Regions from separate parts of the Ornithinicoccus sp. genome, predicted to be linked through region 2. Evidence: riboswitches for the same ligand, from Rfam matches in the RefSeq annotation. Region 2 holds a riboswitch; the other holds the start of a gene.
The links. A riboswitch is a leader RNA that binds a small molecule or an ion and turns the genes downstream of it on or off. The one in region 2 is predicted to bind S-adenosylmethionine.
Positions count from the first base shown of each region.

Region 1 (4,376 bases), 540 kb from region 2:
AGGTCCCGGTTCCAGACCTGCTCCAGCAGCAGCAGCGCGGTCTGGCCGCTGACCTGCTGGCGCCGGATGTCGGCCGCGAGCTCGGCCGCCTCCTCGTCGGTGTCCCCGACCACGAAGGTGACCCCCGGCAGGACCTTCAGCTCGTCCGGACCGCGCCCGTAGCGGGACAGCCGGGCCTTGATGTCCCGGTAGAAGGCCCGGCCGGCCTCGGGCGTCCCGTGACGGGTGAAGATCGCGTCGGCGGTGCGCGCGGCGAACTCCCGGCCACCGTCGGAGTCCCCCGCCTGGAAGATGACGGGGTGCTGCTGGGGCGTGCGCGGCACGTTGAAGTGGCCGGCGATGTCGAAGTGCGCGGAGCGGTAGGCGAACTCCCCGACCGTGCCGTCTGCCAGGAAGCGGCCCGTCTCCGGGTCAGCGACCACGGCGTCGGCCTGCCAGGAGTCCCACAGGTGCCGGGCCGCAGCGACGATGCTCTCGGCCCGGTCGTAGCGCAGCTCGCGGTCCAGGTAGCCGCCGCGACGGAAGTTCTCACCGGTGAAGGCGTCCGAGCTGGTCACCACGTTCCACGCCGCCCGGCCGTCGGAGAGCAGGTCCAGGGTGGCGAACTGGCGGGCCAGCTCGTAGGGCTCGTTGAACGTGGCGTTGATGGTGCCGACCAGGCCGAGGTGCTCGGTGACGCCGGCCAGCGCGGCCAGCACCGGGAGGGTGTCCGGCCGGCCGACGACGTCGAGGTCGTGGATCAGCCCGCGCTGCTCCCGGAGCCGGAGGCCCTCGGCCAGGAAGAGGAAGTCCAGGTGTCCGCGCTCGGCGGTCTGGGCGAACCGGCGGAAGGAGTCGAACTCGATGTGGCTGCCGGAGCGGGGGTCGCTCCAGACGGTCGTGTTGTTCACCCCGGGGAAGTGCGCCCCGAGGATGACCTGCTTGAGGGGTGTGCTCATGTCAGGCGTCTCTTTCGTGTCGGGGTGGTCAGGACGCGGTGGCGTAGCGGTTGACCGCAACGGGCAGTCCGAGCCGCTCGCGCAGGGTGGTGTCGGCGTAGGTCGTGCGGAACAGCCCGGCTCGCTGCAGCGCCGGGACGAGGGCCCCGGTGATCGCGGGCAGGTCGACGGCGTGCTCGATCGGCCGGAGACGGAACCCCGCATAGCCGAGGGCGTGCCAGCGCTCCGTCAGGTCGGCGAGCTCCGTCGGGTCGCACGCGAGGACGAGGGCGTCGGAGCGGTGCTCCGCGCCGGCCAGGTCGTTGAGCGCCGCCAGCCGCGCTGGCCCGTCGCCGTGCTCGGGAGTGGTCAGCGCCACCTCCAGGTCGGCGAAGACGAGCAATGGGGTCTCACTGGTGCGGTGCAGGGCCTCGATCTCCCGCACCTCGCTCAGGATCGCCGCCGCGTCCTCGTCGTCCTGGGGGGTCACGAAGAGGACGTCGGCGCCCCGGGCGGCCAGTTCGTAGGGGATCCGCTGGTGACCGAGCGCGGTCACCACCGGCTGGCCCTGCGGTGGACGCGGCGTGATCGAGGGGCCCTTGACCGAGAAGAACTCGCCCTCGAAGTCGATGTAGTGCAGCTTGTCCCGGTCGATGAACCGGCCCGTCGCGACGTCCCGGATCTCGGCGTCCTTCTCCCAGCTGTCCCAGAGCTGGCGCACCACCTCGATGACGTCGGCGGCCTCCTCGAACAGCGCCCGCAACGCGGCCTGGGCCTCCGGCGAGTGCAGCTGCTGCACGTCGCGGACCTCGCCGAACGGCGCCGGGCGGCGACCGAAGTGGGCGGCGTCCCCGGCGCTCGGGGAGGTCTGCACCCGCCACCCCGCCCGCCCCAGGCTGACGTGGTCCAGCGTGGCCAGGTTCTTGGAGACGTGGAACGGCTCGGTGTGCGTCGTCGTGATGGTCGGGACGATGCCGATCCGCTCGGTCCGGGTGGCGACCCAACTGGCGAGGAGCGAGGCGTCCAGCCGGCCCTGCAGCCGGCTGGGGTCCGGACCCTGCCCGCTGCCCAACGGCGTCGGGGACTGCGGGCCGAGGGAGTCCTCGATGGTCAGGAAGTCGAGCAGACCGCGCTCGGCGACCTGGGCCTGGTCGGCCCAGTAGCGGCCGCCGAAGACCTCGGTGGCGCGGGCACCGGCGCGGCGCCAGGAGGCGGGGTGCCACCCGGTGCCGTCGAGCGCCACGGCGAGGTGGAGCGGGGATTCGGGGGTAGGCAGGACAGAACTCAAGGGAAACTCCTGGAGGGAGGCTGGTCCGTCGTCGGACCGGGCTGGGCGGGGAGCGGGTCCCCGGGGCTGGTGCGGAGGCGGTGCGGGGCGCGGGTCGCTCAGCGACAACAACTGCGCGCGCGCACCGAGGGCATCTCGGGGCGCGCGGCGGTCGCGAGGAGAGTCATGCCGCGGGGGACGAACGAGGTCCGGACGTGCTGCGGGTCCGGGGTGACCGTCTTCAAGGGAGGGACCTCCGTGGGTGTCGCACTTGCCGATCGCGGTCTTGCGAACGGCCCGGTCCTCACCTGGAGCACCCCACTGCGAGAGAGGGTTGCCGCCCAGCAAGCCAGGGCTTGACGCTGGGGCTCATGACCGAGATGAACATAACACAACCTTGGTTGATCAAGTCAACTGCGTTATGCATCTCCCCGACGTGACCTCCCTCACTCCCGACCGGACGGGTGGTCTGGCGCTCCTACCCGGCACCAGACGGGTCGGCTGGCGGTCCTACCCGCCACCAGACGGGTGGTCTGGCGGTCCTACCCGCCACCAGACGGGTCGCCTGGAGATCACCCCCGCCACCCAGCCCATGGCAGGGAGCCGAGACAGTTGCGTGAGGATGCGGCAGACCGACAGCGTGCCGCCCGGCAGCGCGAGACCACCTGTCCGGCCACCCGCTAGATCGCCAGACCACCCGTCCGGCCACCCGCTAGATCGCCAGACCACCCGTCCGGTCACCCGCTAGATCGCCAGCCCGCCCGTCCGGTCGAGTTAGGGGCGGGCGTGCCAGGCGGCGGCGAGCAGCTCGAAGGAGCGGGCGCGCGCCTCGTAGTCGTGCGTGATGGTCGTGACGAGCAGCTCGTCCGCGCCGCTGGCGGCCTGGAGGACCGCGAGCTGGTCGGCAACCCGCTCGGGGCTGCCGACGAATCGCGTCCTCACCCGGTCTGCCACGAGCGCCTCCTCCTCCGCCGGCAGCGGTTCAGCCGCAGCCTCCTCCGGGGACGGGTAGGGGATCGCGCCACGGCCGGTGCGGATCGAGGCGACCCACTGGCCATAGCCGGCTGCCAGGAGCTCGGCCTCCTCGTCGGTCGGCGCGACGACGACGTCCGCCGACACCGTGACGTGCGGTGCCGCCAGGCCCACTCCGGGGACGAAGCTGTCGCGATAGTGGCTGACTGCGTCCAGGACCCCGGAGGGCGCCACGTGATAGTTCGCGCCGAAGCGCAGGCCCCGTGTGCCCGCGAGGGCCGCCGACTCGCCCTTGGAGCTCCCGAGGATCCACAGCTCGGGGTCGCTCGGGGTGTCGGCGGCGGCCTCGGGGAGAGCGAGTCCCTCGACCTCCAGGGCGCCGCCCAGGATGTCCTGGATCGCGGTGACGATCTCGGCATATCCCTCCGGCTGGGAGCCCTCGAGGTAGAGCAGGGACTGGCTGGCGCTGAACCGGGGCCCGGACAGCAACGGCCCGAGCGCCACCGGCGCCGGGATCAGCAAACCCTCGGGGGTGGTGTGCTCGGCCACCGCGGGCGGGGACGGGGGCGGACCTGCCGGCTGGCCCACCCCAGGTGCCCGCCGCACTCCCGAGCGGCCCAGACCCAGGTCGATCCGCCCCGGGAAGGCAGCGGCCAGGAGCGCGAACTCCTCGGCTATCGACAGCGCGGTGCGGTGCCCGGCGAGCACCGCACCGGACCCGAGCCGGATCCGGCTGGTGTCCCCGGCTGCGAGCGCGATGGTCAAGGCGGGTGAGGACCCGACGACGCCGGGGTTGAGGTGGTGCTCGGCGAACCAGTAGCGGTGATAGCCCGCCTCTTCCGCCCGACGCACCAGGTCGCGACTGTGGGCCAGCGCCTGTGCGGCGGTCGCACCGCTGCTGACGGGAACGAGGTCGAGGACACCCAACGGGACGGCCATCTGAGAACTCCTGGAGTGAGAGCGGCATACGTGCTTGCCGACCCGGGCGGGCCAGCCTGGTCATCACCTGGAGCACCCCGTCACCATGCGGAAGGGTTGCCGTCCGGCTCAGCCAGGGCTTGGACACCGGAACTCTCGACCGGCACCGAGGATACCGACCCGCCGAGCAGGCCCGACAACCTGCCCTCAGACCCTGATCTGGTCCAGGAACTCGTCGACGGCGTCCTCCCACCGCTCGGGAGCCTCCAGGTTGGGCAGGTGCCCGGCCCCGGTGATCCGCA
Region 1 covers NZ_CM169976.1:445,738-450,113, forward strand. The annotation lists gene AC1QRC_RS02345 (NtaA/DmoA family FMN-dependent monooxygenase) at 1-938, opposite strand, end outside; gene AC1QRC_RS02350 (LLM class flavin-dependent oxidoreductase) at 967-2,205, opposite strand; SAM riboswitch class IV at 2,447-2,561, opposite strand; gene AC1QRC_RS02355 (LLM class flavin-dependent oxidoreductase) at 2,959-4,095, opposite strand; SAM riboswitch class IV at 4,121-4,236, opposite strand; gene AC1QRC_RS02360 (alpha/beta fold hydrolase) at 4,282-4,376, opposite strand, start outside.
Region 1: linked by a shared signal. The riboswitch ahead of AC1QRC_RS02350 (LLM class flavin-dependent oxidoreductase) and the one ahead of AC1QRC_RS05155 (flavin reductase family protein) in region 2 are both predicted to bind S-adenosylmethionine.

Region 2 (4,376 bases):
TTCGAGGTATACGGGACCGAGAGCTTCCCCAAGGACGCCTTCCCCAAGGTCACGGTCTACGGCAACACCGAGGGCCCAGAGCTGCGCCTGATCACCTGCGGGGGCCTGTACGACCCGGACCGCGGGGCCCACGTCGACAACATCGTGGTCTTCGCCCGGTGGGTGCCCGGGGCCTGAGCCGACCGGTCAGCCCTCGATCGGCACGGCCACCAGGGGGTCGCTCGTCGGCTGCTCGGAGCCGCCGGCCGGCTCGAGGGTCACCCCCACCGCCACGGCACCGCCGGACTCCCCCTCCAGGACCATCTCGGTGGTGTCGGCGCCAGTGCGCGGCATCAGCCCGGCGGAGACGGCAGTGCCGTCCTCGTGGACGAACCACAGCTGGTAGTCCTGACCCTCCGGGGCCTCCTCCATGCCCTCGGCAACGAAGACGGTCGAGTCCAACGAGGCGGCCGTCACCACCGTGACGGTCACATCCCCGAGCGTCTCGGTGTGCCGCACCGCGTCCGGGGCTTCCAACACGTCCTCGGCCACGACCACCGGCGCGGGGACGTCGTTGGTCACCCACTGCGTCACCGCCACCGCGCCGACAATGACGGCTGCCGCCGCCGCGATGCCCACCCACCAGGCGCGTCGCTCGGCCGCCGCGGCCGCTTCTCCCGTGGTGGCATCCGAGTCCTCGGCGCTGCCGAGCTCACCGTCAGCGTCGTCCTCCCGGCCCCGCAGCGGGACCACGGCCGGAGGCTCCTGCGCGATCTGCTCCAGCAGCCGCGCGCGCAGTCCCGCCGGGGGCTCCTCCTCCAGCCCGACGCTCAGGTCGACCACGGGGTCGGCGAGCTCGGCGACCTCCCGCCGGCAGTCGGGGCAGGAGGCCAGGTGCTCCTCGAACTCGGCGCGTTCCCGGTCGTCGACGGCATCCAGCACATAGGCGCCCACGAGGTCGTGCACCGTCGGCTCTGCCGGGTCGGCATCGCCGTCCCGGGTCCCGCCGGGGTCTGCGCCCCGGTGCTCCTGGTCGCTCACTGTCCACCTCCCATCGTGTCCCGCATCTTGCCCAACCCGTCCCTGATCCGGGTCTTCGCCGTGCCCAACGGCACGTCGAGGCGCTCCGCGACCTCCCGGTGGGTGAGGCCCTCGAAGTACGCGAGTTCGATGGCCGCCCGCTGGGCCGGGGTGAGTTCCCCGAGCGCGTCACGCACCCGAGTCGCCTCCATTCGTTCCTCGACCGCCTCCGCGGTGACGTCGAACGGGGGCGTGGTCCGCTGTGATTCGTAGGCGTCGTCCCTCGCGGATTGGGCCACGACGGAGCGCACCCGGTCGACCGCGCGGCGGTGCGCCAGCGTCAGCAGCCAGGAGATCGCGCTGCCCCGGTCGGGGTCGAAGGAGCTCGCCGTCCGCCACACCTGTAGGAACACCTCCTGGGTGACTTCCTCGGCCTGGGACCGGTCCCGCAGGACGCGCAGCACCAGTCCGTAAACCCGGGGCGCCGTCGAGTCATAGAGGTCGGCGAAGGCCGCCTGGTCACCACGAGCCACGGCGACCAGTCGCGTCGCCAGGGCCGGGCCGTCCTGGTCACCTCGCATCGCCCCCATCCTGCCCCATGGCGGGGCCCTCGTCCGGGAGAAGGAGGGTCGGGCGGGGCACTACGGTGTGACCATGACCGGCGAGATGGACGAAGCCCTCGCCCACTACCGGTCGCTGGTGCACCGCTGGGCCGCGCCACTGCGCACCTCCGGCTGCGCGATCTGGGTGCGGGGGCGGGACCACTACCGGGTCGGCGAGGTCGTGCACCTGCGTCGGGCGACGCCCTCCCGGACCCGCCTGGCCAGCATCGTCCGGCGCAACAGCACCGAGGGATCCGACCCCGTGACGGGGCTCATCCCGGCCCTGGGCGGCGCCGTCGTGCTGGAGCCGGTCGGCACCGACATCGCGCTCCTGGCCGACCCGCTCTCGCTGGGCGGGGTGGCTGTCGTCGTGCGGTGGGACCCGACGCGGGGGGTCACCGTCACTTCGGCCGTGGACGGGGAGACCGCAGAGGAGCACGACCTGCCCGCCCAGACCGCACCCGCCGACACCGCACCCGCCGACGCCGCACGCACCCACGCGTCACCCGCCGACGCACCACCCGCCGCAGCCCCTCTGCTCGGCGCCCTGCGGGCGGCGAGCGTCGCGGCGGAGCGCGGAGATCCTGGGCCCGGACCCGGACCCCGACCTGGCGGTCGGCCTGACCGCGGCCGAGGCCCTCACCGGCATCCGGCTCCCGCTGCCGGGACCGTTCACCCTGCTCCGCGCCGTCCACCTGCGCGTGCCGGCAGGCTGACGTCAATGCATGATGACGTCGCAGCACGCTGACGCGCTGCACTCGACTCCGGTGCCGCCGAACCACCACGCCAAGCCCGCTGATCCTGCGGCCGACCAGATCTCTCGATTGACAGGACCGAAGATCCTGTGATCGACTGGCGTCACCCATCCAGAGCGGCCGAGAGACCTGGCTCGTTGACGCCGCAGCAACCACCCCCGGCGGGGCAGGTGCTCACGCCAGGATCGATGGAGGAATCGTGCAGCACCATCAGCGCCCTCGCGCGGCCCACGCCCCGCACCTGCGTCGCACCGTCGACCTGATGCGCCGGGCGGTCAGCGCCTGTCGTCCCTGACGCGCCAGACCGCCGTTCGCAGCTTCGCCACGCACCGCATCACCCTCTCGCCTGGCCCGACCCGGGCCCCCTGCACGCACCTGATTCCAGGAGTACGCCATGACCATCAGCCTGTCCCCCACCCTTGCCCGACCCCACGCCGCGCCACCAGCGGAGCCCACCCCACCGGTGGTGGACCTACGGGGCACCTTCGCGCGGGCCGCCGCCAGCGCATGGGTCGTCACCGGCTCCGGCTCCCGGGGCCCCGTCGGCTTCACCGCGATCTCCGTCGTGTCGGTGTCGCTGTCCCCGCCGCTCGTGTCGTTCAACGTCGCCAAGACCTCCTCCTCCCTCGTGACCATCGCGCAGACCCAGCGCGCAGCCCTGCACCTGCTCGGCGAGGACCAGCAGCAGCTGGCCGACCGCTTCGCCCGCGACCGCAGCAAGCGCTTCGTCGACGACGGCGCATGGTCCTACGACGACCACGGGCTGCCAGCGGTCCACGGGAGCACCGCACGACTCATCACCCGGATCCACGACCTGGTCGACGCCGGCGACAGTTTCGTCGCGATCGCCCGGGTCGAGCACGCCGTCTCCTCGGCCGGCAATCCCCTGGTGCACCACGCCGGCCGGTTCACCCCGTTGCCCACCACGATCGGAGCCTGACATGACCGACGACACGACCGACCGCCCGAGCACGGCAGCCCCCGCCGCGACAGCCCCCACCACGGGCCAGCCGGGGTCCGACCCGCTCGCCTTCGCCTACTGGGTCCCCAACGTCTCGGGTGGCCTGGTGGTCTCGACCATCGACCAGCGGACCAACCACACGCCGGACTACAACCTCGATGTGGCCCGCGCCGCCGAACGGGTCGGCTTCGACTACGCCCTGACCCAGGTGCGGTACCTGGCCTCCTACGGGGCCGACGCCCAGCACGAGTCGGTCTCCTTCTCCCTGGGGCTGCTGTCCGCCACCGAACGTCTCAAGGTCATCGCCGCGGTCCACCCGGGACAGTGGCCGCCGACCGTGCTGGCCAAGCTCGGTGCCACCGCACAGGACCTGCACGACAACAGGTTCTGCCTCAACGTCGTCTCCGGGTGGTTCAAGAAGGAGTACACGGACCTGGGCCTGCCCTGGCTGGACCACGAGGAGCGCTACCGTCGCGCCGAGGAGTTCATCGAGGTGCTGCGCGGGCTGTGGGCCGAGGACGACTTCACCTACCGCGGCGACTTCTACCGGACCCGCGACGTCACCTTCCGGCCCCAGCCGCGACTGCAGCCGGAGGTGTTCCAGGGCGGCAACTCCACCTCGGCTCGGGCCATGGCCGGCCGCCTGTCCGACTGGTACTTCATGAACGGCAACACTGTCGAGGGAGCCGCCGAGCAGATCGAGGACGTCGGTGGCCAGGCCGCCGCGCACGGTCGCAGGGTGCGCTTTGGCATCAACGGCTTCGCCGTCGTGCGGGACACCGAGGACGAGGCCCGCGGCGTCGTCGAGGAGGTCATCGCCAAGGCCGACGTCGACAAGGTCAACGACTTCGGCAACGCGGTGAAGCAGGCCGGCGCGGCCACCTCGGACAAGAAGGGGATGTGGGCCGACAGTGAGTTCAAGGACCTGGTGCAGTACAACGACGGCTTCCGCACCGGTCTGATCGGCACTCCCGCACAGGTGGCCCGGCGGATCGTGGACTACAAGCGTGCCGGGGTCGACCTGGTGCTGTTGGGCTTCCTGCACGTGCGCGAGGACGT
Region 2 covers NZ_CM169976.1:984,189-988,564, reverse strand. The annotation lists gene AC1QRC_RS05175 (class F sortase) at 1-177, shown strand, start outside; gene AC1QRC_RS05170 (anti-sigma factor) at 187-1,020, opposite strand; gene sigK (ECF RNA polymerase sigma factor SigK) at 1,017-1,580, opposite strand; gene AC1QRC_RS05160 (hypothetical protein) at 1,654-2,349, shown strand; SAM riboswitch class I at 2,461-2,551, shown strand; gene AC1QRC_RS05155 (flavin reductase family protein) at 2,751-3,296, shown strand; gene sfnG (dimethylsulfone monooxygenase SfnG) at 3,298-4,376, shown strand, end outside.